2 regions of the Leucobacter holotrichiae genome follow, and region 2 is predicted to be linked to the other one. Evidence: predicted binding sites of a transcription regulator. Region 2 holds the regulator's gene; the other holds the start of a gene.
The links. Region 2 encodes LexA, which represses DNA repair genes until DNA is damaged. Its sites were predicted from a motif close to TCGAACANNTGTTCGA; they were not measured.
Positions count from the first base shown of each region.

Region 1: uvrA (excinuclease ABC subunit UvrA) is a predicted target of LexA. The motif match lies at 3,242-3,257, and genes of this name have one in related genera.

Region 1 is NZ_JBVUAC010000001.1:110,804-116,378, reverse strand. It holds gene AC0KXF_RS00545 (HNH endonuclease signature motif containing protein) at 1-1,523, opposite strand, end outside; gene AC0KXF_RS00540 (hypothetical protein) at 1,671-2,456, opposite strand; gene AC0KXF_RS00535 (hypothetical protein) at 2,453-3,091, opposite strand; gene uvrA (excinuclease ABC subunit UvrA) at 3,328-5,575, shown strand, end outside.
Region 2 is NZ_JBVUAC010000001.1:653,100-658,674, reverse strand. It holds gene lipA (lipoyl synthase) at 1-957, opposite strand, end outside; gene lipB (lipoyl(octanoyl) transferase LipB) at 1,113-1,814, opposite strand; gene lexA (transcriptional repressor LexA) at 1,907-2,566, opposite strand; gene AC0KXF_RS03085 (hypothetical protein) at 2,829-3,242, shown strand; gene AC0KXF_RS03080 (histidinol-phosphate transaminase) at 3,295-4,392, shown strand; gene hisB (imidazoleglycerol-phosphate dehydratase HisB) at 4,403-5,011, shown strand; gene hisH (imidazole glycerol phosphate synthase subunit HisH) at 5,008-5,575, shown strand, end outside.

The DNA of each region.
Region 1 (5,575 bases), 540 kb from region 2:
TCTCCGGAAGCACCGTGGTCTTCTGGATCGCCTCTATCTCCAGGATCGCCTCGATCGCTCGCTCCATTCACGGCCCGGAACATCACCCGGGAGGGCGGCCGGTCCCGACGCGCCCGCCCGGACGGACTCCGCCAGAGCAGATCACCGCCGTGGAGCTGCTGCACCTTCACGCCCGCATGATGTTTCATCGTGTGATGTCGTCGACACAGCAGAGCAAGATTGCCGGTCGACGTGTCGCCGCCCAGAGCGGCGTCGAGAGTGTGGTCGCGGTCGGCCCTGAACGGAGGCACCGTGCAACCTGGGAACCGGCAGTGCTGATCCCTCGCCTCGAGGAAGCGGACGATCTCCGCCGAGGGGCGATACCGACCGACCTTGAGCAGTTCACCCGTCCCCGGGTCGAGCAGCGACCGATCCCACCCGGCCGCGACCGCGGCCACTCTTCTGGCGGTGGCGCCGTCGATGGGGCCGAAGCCCGCCAGCACAGCGGCGCCGACCCCGCGGCCGGTGCCCTCGCAATGATCCGAGGCGAGCAGCACCGAGGCGGGTACCGTCACCTGCACACGCGCGTCGAGCCGCTCGAGGCCGACGACGCCATTGGAATTCGAGGGCGCTCCATTCAGCAGGAGATCCACTGTGAGGTCGGCGCGTATCTGATCCAGCGACCGCGGTCGAGGCGCCCACGGATCTTCCGCTTCCGTCGCGGCTCGCTGCACTCGCACCTCGGATCGCCGCACCTCGTGCGCCTGCCGGCTCAGGCGGTCGTGCACCGCGTAGACCGATACGGCATCGGCCACCGCATGCAGCTCGGCCATGCCGTCGCCCAGCTCCGTCACCCAGACCCTCCGTTCGGAGTGGGCCCGCTCGAAGCGCTGTTCGAGGGTGCGAGCGGCGTGCTTCTCGGCGATCACCTTCGCGAGGCGGCGCACTCGGTTCGGTGTCTCCGCCTCAGCGACGGTCAGCGCCTCGATCTTGTAGGCAGCCCGGGTTTCATCCAGGTCCGCGTCTCCGCCGGCGCGTCTGCTCTCACCGGGGTCGCGGTCTTCGCCCGCGTCACAGTCTTCGCCCGCGCCGCAGTTCCCACCGGCGTCGATGACGGCGCCCGCGTCAACGACGCCCACCGCGTGCGCGAGCGCGATGCGACCGGCCGCGAGCGATGCGTGCACGCGCGGGTACTGCTCGTGCAGCCGGTAGGCCCGCTCCATCAGGTGCTCGGCGCTCCGATCCGCGATGCCGAGCACGAAGGCCACCTCGGCCGCCGCAGCGCGATGCGCCATCTCTGCGCTGCGGCTATCCGCCGACAGCTGATCGCGCTCCTCCTCGGTGAGGCGCGCCACCTCGGCCAGCAGCTCCGTCTTGCGCGCATCCAGCCCGCGCAGCCCCCGCTCGACCTCCTCGAGGTCGGAGGCGAGCCGCAGCAGCTTCGCATGCGACGCGCCGCCGGGGAGAAGGGGATGGGAGACATGGATCCAGTCTCCCGAGCACCACTGACACTGATGCCTCCTCGGAGACCGATCCCGATCCAAGATCCGGACCGGATCTTTGGTGAGCGCTCTACAAACGCGGTGCTCTACAAGCACAGCGGGCTACAGGACTAGTGCGAGCCGAGAGCCAGAGGGCACCTCGCACCCACGAGGAGCAGAACCGCGCGGACTCACCGCACGAGATAGAACTCACAGCACGAGATACCCGTAGCGTTCGGCGATCCTGTCGATGACCCCCAGCAGCTCGTCCCGGTCCAGACGCAGCAGAGCGGTGGGGTGCTCGGGCAGCGCATCGGCGGCGCCGGCCCAGAGTGCCACGACCCGCGAGGTGGGGATGAGCGACGACGCCGAGACCACGCCGTCCAGCTCGGGATAGCGCTCGGCGATCGCGCGGGCCCAGAGCCGCGAGCGCTCCCGATCACCGGAGGAGATCGCCGAGTTGCCGCCGGCCACTGTGACCCAGTCGCTGTCCGAGAGGTCGAGCAGCCTCAGCGGTCGCCGCACCTCGAACGCCGCGAGCGTGGGAGCGCCATCTCTCAGCCGGATCATCCGCTGCGCCTGGAACACCTCGAGCAGCGCGGCCGCGAAGGGGCCCTCCAGAGCCCCGTGCGTCCCGGTCTCCGAGCCCGCGGCTGCCCTCGCGGCACCACCGCCGCCCGAAGCATCGCCGATCGAAGCATCGCGTGTAGACGCCACCGACCGGGCTCCGACGGAGTTCTCCAGCACGACGGAACTCTCCAGCACGCCGTACATCACGCCGACGCTCTCGTGTTCGCCGACGGGCAGGGGGTGCGGATCGAAGCGACCGTCGAGCGGTCCGAAGGATCGGAACTCGTGCCACTCGACCGGGTAGGCCCCGCTCGCGCGGAAGATGCGTGCGATCAGCGTCCCCTCGGGGATCCGCCGCACCCACCGGGGGTCGTCGCCGAGCTGCGGGAATCGCTTCGGATCCGGCTCCGGCAGATACTCGCTCACGGCAGCCGATTCAGCGCGTCGGAGACCGCTGCAGCGGCGAGATCCGGATCCCCTCCCTGAGCCAGCCACTCGAACGGCGCGAGCTCCTCGCCGTCGACTCGTAGACGCATCGCGGGGGAGGTGAGCACCCGCTCGACGACCAGCAGCGGAGTGCCGGCCGGAATCGCGGGGGCGACCGACGACCAGCCCGGCAATTCGCGCTCGTCCGGGAACTGGAAGAGCGGCAGGCGCCAGCCGTCGCTGCGGCGCTGGGCGAGCAGCGTACCCGCGGCGCAGCGCTGCCGAACGCGAGCGGGAGTGACCCCGAGCATCGCCGCCGCATCGCCGACGGTGACGCTGCGCTCGGAGTGCTGACGCTCCCAGAGTCGGCTCCGCCGACTCGCGGGCAGCGAGGTGGGCTCGCGCAGCTCGTCCTCCGTCACCCCGAGGCGGGCGAGCACCGACACCTCGGCTCCGGTCAGGCTTCTGAGGTCGGCCCGCTGGTGGGCGACGATGTCCGAGAGCAGCTCCTCGGCCATGGCGAGCCGATCGTCTTCGAGCTGAGTGATGAGCGCGGTCAGCCGATCCCGCTCCGACTGACCCGGGATGGCCACCGGGCGTTGCGGAGTCTCGGCGGGGAGATGAGCGATCGACATGAGAACTCCTTTTGTTCGCTTGCGTCAATAATATCCGATAACAGCTTCTCCCGCATCACCGAGCAGAGCGAGCCGAAGAAGACCCAGCAGAGCGAGCCGAAGAAGCAGGAATCGAACATCCGTGCGGGAATGCGCCAGGGGCGAAATCACTCGTACATACATTCGAATATTCAGCCGCGCCGACGTAAGATGGAGCAGTGACTTCGAAGAGCGCCGCATCCGCCACCCCCGCCCCGATTCGTTCATCCGCCGCGCACGCGCAGATCAGCGTGCAGGGCGCACGAGTCCACAACCTGCAGGACATCGACCTCTCGATCCCGCGCGACTCGATGGTCGTGTTCACGGGCCTCTCGGGCAGCGGCAAGTCGAGTCTCGCCTTCGACACGATCTTCGCGGAGGGGCAGCGGCGCTACGTCGAGTCGCTCAGCGCCTACGCGCGCCAGTTCCTCGGCCAGGTGGATCGGCCCGATGTCGACTTCATCGAGGGGCTGAGCCCGGCGGTCTCGATCGATCAGAAGTCGACCAACCGCAACCCCCGAAGCACGGTGGGCACCATCACCGAGATCTACGACTACATGCGCCTGCTCTGGGCCCGCGTCGGCATCCCGCACTGCGCCGTCTGCGGTGAGCGCATCGCTTCGCAGACCGTGCAACAGATCGCCGACCGCCTCATGGAGCTGCCCGAGCGCACGCGCTACCAGGTACTGGCCCCCGTCGTCAGCAAGAAGAAGGGGGAGTTCGTCGACCTTTTCCAGGATCTCGCCGCCGCCGGGTACTCCCGAGCGCTCGTCGACGGCGAGCTGGTGCAACTGAGTGATCCGCCCAAGCTCAAGAAGCAGGTCAAGCACGACATCTCGGTGGTGGTCGACCGTCTGGTCGCCGACCCCGGCGCTCTCGGCAGACTCACCGACTCGCTCGAGACGGCCCTGCGGCTCGCGGGCGGCGTGGTGGCGATCGATTTCGTGGATCGCGATCCGGGCGAAGAGGATCGCACCCAGCTGTTCTCCGAGCACCTCAGCTGCCCCAATCAGCACCCGGTGCAGCTCACCGAGATCGAGCCGCGCACCTTCTCGTTCAACGCCCCCTTCGGAGCCTGCCCCGCGTGCTCCGGCCTGGGCACGAGCATGTCCGTCGACGAGGATCTGGTGCTCGGGGATCCCGAGCTGTCGATCGCCGAGGGCGTCATCGTCCCCTGGACGAGCCAGGGGAAGAGCCTCTACCAGTACTACGAGAAGCTGCTCGTGGGTCTGTCAGCGGATCTCGACTTCTCGCTCAAGACCCCCTGGGGCGAGCTGAGCGACGAGGTGCGCGAGGCCGTGCTCTACGGCAACAACTTCAAGGTCAACGTGCGCTGGAGGAACCGCTTCGGGCGCGAGGTGAAGTACTCCAGCGGTTTCGAGGGCGTCATCCCGTTCATCGAGCGGCAGTACGCAGAGGCCGAGAGCGACACGAAGCGCGACCGGTGGCAGGAGTTCCTGCGCGAGGTGCCCTGCCACGTCTGCCACGGTCAGCGCCTGAAGCCCGAAGTGCTCGCCGTCACCGTGAACGGCGAGTCGATCTCGGGCGTCACGGAGTTCAGCCTCACCGACGCGAAGCGCTTCTTCGACGAGGTGGTGCTCACCGAGCGCGAGGCACGCATCGCCGCTCAGGTGCTGCGCGAGATCCGCCTCCGCTTCGACTTCCTCATCGAGGTCGGCCTGGGCTACCTCACCCTCGCCCGTGCCGCGGGCACCCTCTCGGGCGGTGAGGCGCAGCGCATCCGTCTCGCCACGCAGATCGGCTCGGGCCTCACCGGTGTGCTCTACGTGCTCGACGAGCCGAGCATCGGCCTGCACCAGCGGGACAACCGACGCCTCATCGAGACGCTGCTCAAACTGCGGGATCTCGGCAACACCCTGATCGTGGTCGAGCACGACGAGGAGACCATCGAGGCCGCCGATTGGATCGTCGACATCGGCCCCGGCGCCGGCGTCGAGGGCGGCACGGTCGTCCACTCGGGGGAGTACGGCGAACTGATCGAGAACCGACGCTCGATCACGGGCGACTACCTCGCGGGGCGCCGCAGCATCGAGACCCCGAAGAAGCGCCGCAAGCGCGATCGCAACCGCGAGCTCAAGGTCGTGGGGGCCCGCTCCAACAACCTGCAGAACGTCGACGCCACCTTCCCGCTCGGCGTCATGACCGCGGTCACGGGCGTCAGCGGATCCGGCAAGTCGACCCTCGTCAACGACATCCTGTACCGCGTGCTCGCCAACCAGCTCAACGGCGCCCGTCTCGTGCCGGGCAAGCACACGCGCGTCACGGGCCTCGATCACCTCGACAAGGTCGTGCACGTCGATCAGGCCCCCATCGGGCGCACGCCCCGCTCGAACCCCGCGACCTACACCGGTGTGTTCGACAAGATCCGCACCCTCTTCGCCGAGACCCCCGAGGCGAAGACCCGCGGCTACCTGCCCGGCCGGTTCAGCTTCAACGTCAAGGGCG
Region 2 (5,575 bases):
GAGGAAGGCGTCATCGGCGGCGGCGCGCTCCGCGAGGTGCTGCAGGTGGGCGGGAACGGGGCGCCCCTTCGCCGCCATCGTCTGAGCCCAGAGCCGCCCCGCCCGGTAGGAGGAGCGCACGAGCGGGCCCGCCAGCACGCCCGCGAAGCCGATCTGCTCGGCCTCGGCCTTCAGCTCGACGAACTCCTCGGGCCGCACCCAGCGATCGATCGGGTGGTGCAGCTTCGAGGGCCGCAGGTACTGCGTGAGCGTGAGGATGTCGCAGCCGGCGTCGCGCAGCTCGCGCATCGTGTCGGTGATCTCGCGGCGATCCTCGCCCATACCGAGAATCAGGTTCGACTTCGTGATCATGCCGGCGTCGCGTGCCTGGGCGATCACGTCGAGCGAGCGCTCGTATCGGAACCCGGGGCGAATGCGCTTGAAGATGCGCGGCACGGTCTCGAGATTGTGGGCGAACACCTCGGGCGCGGCCTCGAACACCTGCGTAAGATCCTCGGGGCGTCCGCCGAGGTCGTCGGCGAGGCACTCGACGCCGGCACCGGGGTTGAGCGCGTGGATCTGGCGGATCGTCTCGGCGTAGAGCCAGGCGCCCGTGTCGGGCAGGTCATCGCGGGTGACGCCGGTGATCGTGGCATAACGCAGACCCATCGTGCGCACCGACTCGGCGACGCGACGCGGCTCGTCGGTGTCGAGGGGCAGCGGCTTGCCCGAGGTGATCATGCAGAAATCGCAGCGGCGGGTGCAGATCGAGCCGCCGATGAGGAAGGTCGCCTCGCGATCCTCCCAGCACTCGTAGATGTTGGGGCAGCCGGCCTCCTGGCACACGGTGTGCAGGCCCTCGCGCTGCACGAGCGAGCGCACGTCGGTGTACTCGGGGCCGGTGCGGGCGCGGGTCTTGATCCACTCGGGTTTCTGCTCGATCGGCGTCTCGGCGTTGCGCGCCTCGATGCGCAGCAGCCTGCGTCCCGCGGGATCGGCCGGGCGAGGCACGGCGGTGGTGCTCTGCTCGGCGGAGGGGTGCTCGGCGGTGATGCGCCCGGCGGCGATCCGCTCGGCCGCCGCCTCCTGCTCCGCGAGGATCTCGGCGAGGGGCCTGCCGATGTTGGCGGCGCTCATTCGGCGACCTCCGCGAGGCTGGTGGAGAGGCGGGCCGCGAGGCGCGGCGCCACCTCCTCCGGGGTGATGCGCCCGCCCGCGAGGACGCTCAGCGTGGTGACGCCGGCGTCGGTGATGCCGCAGGGGACGAAGTTCGCGAACGGCGCGAGGTCGTTGCAGCAGTTCAGGGCCAGGCCGTGCGTGACGATCCCGTCGCTCGTGTGGATCCCGATCTGCGCGTACTTCTCGACCGTGCCCGGGCTCCGCTCGGCCCAGACCCCGGAGCGGCCCGGTACGCGGATTCCCGCGACGCCGAAGCCCGCCGAGACGTCGATGATGACCTGTTCAAGCTCGCGCACGAAATCGACGACGCCCAGGCGTTCGCGCAACCGCACCACGGGGTAGACGACGAGCTGACCCGGGCCGTGCCAGGTGACCTTGCCGCCGCGGTCGACGGGCACGACGGGGGTGCCGTCGTGCGGGTACTCGTCGGGGTCGGATCGCCGGCCGGCCGTGTAGACCGCGGTGTGCTCGAGCAGCAGCACCGTACCGCGATTCTCGCCCCGCCTGACCGCTTCCGCGGCGGCGCGCTGCAGTTCGAGGCCGCGCTCGTAGGGCACGGTCTTCGGAGCGAACCCCGCGATGACGGCGGCGGGCGGGGCAGCGGAGACGGCAGGCGGAGGGTCGGTCTCGAGGGTGGAGAGCGGGAGGGAATCCATGGGGACCAGACTAGTTGTACCCGGTTCAACAAATCAAAGGCGATGAAAAAGGCCGGGGTGTCGCGCCCCGGCCCGTCGTCGACCCGCCCCCCTTATACGGAGCGGAAGACTGCGACAACGCGGCCGAGCACCTCGGCGTGGTCGCCGAGGATGGGTTCGAACGCGCTGTTGCGCGGGAGCAGCCAGGTGTGCCCGTCGCGACGCCTGAAGACCTTCACGGTGGCCTCGCCATCGAGCATGGCCGCCACGATGTCGCCGTTCTCCGCCTCGCGCTGCTGTCGCACCACCACGAAGTCGCCGTCGCAGATGGCCGCGTCGATCATCGAGTCTCCGATGACCCGGAGCATGAAGAGCTGCCCGTCGCCCACGAGCTGGCGGGGGAGCGGCACGATCTCCTCGACCTGCTGATCCGCCGTGATCGGGACGCCGGCCGCGATCTGCCCGACGAGTGGAACGTAGGCCGCCTCCTCCACCTGCTGAACGGGAGCCTCCGCGATCGCGGCGCTCGTGCTCGCGAGCTCGACGAGGATCTCGAGCGCGCGGGGGCGGTTCGGGTCGCGCCGGATGTACCCGCCCAACTCGAGGCGGCTGAGTTGGTGGGTGACGCTCGAGAGCGACGAGAGGCCGACGGCGTCGCCGATCTCGCGCATGCTGGGCGGATAGCCCCGCGTGTCGACGGAGCGGGCGATGCACTCGAGGATCGCCTGCTGCTTCTCGCTCAGGGGCTTCCGGGCGGGGGGCGCGTCGCTCATCGCAGTCCTTTCCGAGGCCCGAGGGCGGTGTCGGTGTGGGTGGATCCATGAATGTCAGTGGTTGCTGGTTCAGTGATCCCGTTGATCGAAACCCTAGCCGCTGGGCTCGAACACTGCCAAACAAGTGTTCGAGTGTCGTGGAAAAGATCGAAACATATATTCGAATCTCTGCTTGCGGTCTTGATCTATCGAAGATATATTCGAAATAGATGTTCGCGCCGACGTGATACTCGCGAATATCGGAGAGAACGGAGAAGCCACCATGAGCGCACAGGCGGTTCTGCAGCAGGAGAGTCACCCGGCACGTACGACGGGCGCGAAGCTTCGTCTGACCCGTCGCGGGCGTGTGGTCTTCGGTTTCCTCGCCACAGTGCTCCTCGCGGGGCTGCTGGCGTTGATCGCGACCTTCGCGGCTCCGCAGGCGCTTGCATCTGTCGGCGCTGCGGGCCAGGGCTCCGACCAGCAGTTCCACTATGTCGTGGTGCAGCCCGGGGCTTCGCTGTGGTCGCTCGCGACCGAGCTCGATCCCGAAGCCGATCCTCGAGACCTGGTCGCGGAGATCGTGCAGCTCAATCAGCTCGATGGCTCCGGCATCGAGGCTGGCGACGCGATCGCGGTGCCGCTGCGCTATTCCGACAGCCCGGCGGTGTTCCAGTCCGAGGAACTCGCGGCCTGAGGTGCGGGAGGGGCGTCCACGGCCCCCGGTCCTGCGGCTCTAGAATGGTTCGGTGACCAGTCTGAGCGACCTTCCTCTCCGCGCTAATCTCGTCGGCAAGGTGCCCTACGGGGCGCCCCAGGATCCCGTTCCGGTGAGCCTGAACGTCAACGAGAACACGCATCCGATTCCCGAGAACGTGGTCGCCGACATCGTGGAGTCCCTCGCGAATGCGGTGCGCGGGGTGAATCGTTATCCCGATCGGGAGTTCGCCGAACTGCGCGAGGCGCTCGCCGGATACCTCGGGCACGGGCTCACCCCCGACCAGTTGTGGGCTGCGAACGGCTCGAACGAGGTGTTGCAGCAGATTCTGCAGGCCTTCGGCGGACCGGGTCGTTCGCTGCTGAGCTTCACTCCCACCTACTCCATGTACCCGCTGCTCGCCTCCGGCACTGACACCGAGTGGGTCGCGGTCCCGCGCCCGGCCGATTACGCTCTCACCCCCGACCTGGTCCAGGAGGCGCTGCGCGAGCATCGCCCGGATATCGCCATCCTGTGCGGCCCCAACAACCCCACGGGCACCCCGCTCGATCGCGAGGTGATCCTCGCCGCTTATGACGCGTTCGACGGTATCCTCATCGTCGACGAGGCGTATCACGAGTTCGACGCCGAACGGGAGAGCGCGGTCTCCCTACTACCGGGGCGCCCGCGCCTGCTCGTATCGCGCACCATGAGCAAGGCGTTCGCCTTCGCGGGCGTGCGCCTCGGGTACCTCGCGGCGGATCCCGCCGTGATCGACGCTCTCAGGCTCGTGCGGCTGCCCTATCACCTGTCCGCGCTCACGCAGGCCGCCGCGACCGCGGCGATCCGCCATTCCGCCGAGATGCTCGCGACGGTCGCCGATATCCGTGAGCAGCGCGATCGGCTCGCCGCGGCACTCGAAGGACTCGGATACAGGGTGCACCCCTCGGGCGCGAACTTCCTGCTCGTCGGCGGGTTCTCCGATCCGGACGGCGTGTTCGAGACCCTGCGCGCGCAGGGCATCCTGATCCGCAACCTCGGCATCGACGGGCATCTGCGCATCACAGCGGGCACCGAGGCCGAGACCACGACCGTCATCGAGGCGATCGCGGCCCTCACCCCCGAAAACGCCCGCTCGGATGCCCGATAGAATCGAGCTCATGACCGCAGCAGCACGCACCGCCTCGCTCGAACGCTCCACGAGCGAGTCGCAGATCAGCCTGAGCCTCGACCTCGACGGCACCGGCGCCTCCGACATCGATACCGGCGTGCCCTTCTTCGACCACATGCTCACGGCGCTCGCGCGGCACTCGCTCACCGACCTCACGGTGAGGGCGAAGGGCGACGTGCACATCGACGTCCACCACACGGTCGAGGACACGGGTATCCTGCTCGGCCAGGCGCTTCTCGAGGCGCTCGGCGACAAGCGCGGCATCTCCCGCTACGGCGATGCGCTCGTGCCGCTCGACGAAGCCTTGGCACAGGCCGTGGTCGACATCTCGGGCCGTCCGTACCTGGTGCACTCGGGCGAGCCGGCCGGCTACGAGTTCCACCTCATCGGCGGCCACTTCACCGGGTCGATGGTGCGCCACTTCTTCGAGGCGCTCGTGCTGAACGCGCGGCTCACCGTGCATCTGAAACTCGTCGAGGGGCGGGATCCGCACCACATCGCCGAGGCCGAGTTCAAGGCCTTCGCGCGCGCGCTGCGTCAGGCGAAGGCATTGGATCCGCTCGTCGCCGGTATCCCCTCGACCAAGGGCGCCCTGTGACCCAGGGCGTCGCGGCTCCCGGTCCCTCGGCACGCTCGGGGAACGGCAGGAAACGCGTCGTCGTGCTCGACTACGGCTCCGGCAACGTCCACTCGGCGGTGAAGGCGCTCGCGAAGGCAGGCGCCGAGGTCGAGCTGACCCGCGACGCGCGCGCGGTCGCCGAGGCCGACGGGCTGCTCGTACCGGGGGTGGGGGCGTTCGACGCCGTGATGCGGCAGCTGCGCGAGGTGCGCGGCGACGAGCTCATCGACCGTCGACTCGCAGGGGGGCGGCCGGTGCTGGGCATCTGCGTCGGCGAGCAAGTGATGTTCGAGCGCGGTGTCGAGCGCGGCATCGAGACCGAGGGGCTCGGGCAATGGCCGGGTACCGTGCGCAAGCTCGAAGCCGATGTGCTGCCCCACATGGGCTGGAACACGGTCGAAGCCCCGGAGAACTCGGTGCTGTTCCGCGGCATCGCCGAGGAGCGCTTCTACTTCGTGCACAGCTACGCCGCGACCGAGTGGACCATCGAGGGGCGCACGGAGGCCACCCGGCCGCTCGTCACCTGGGCCGAGCACGGCGAGC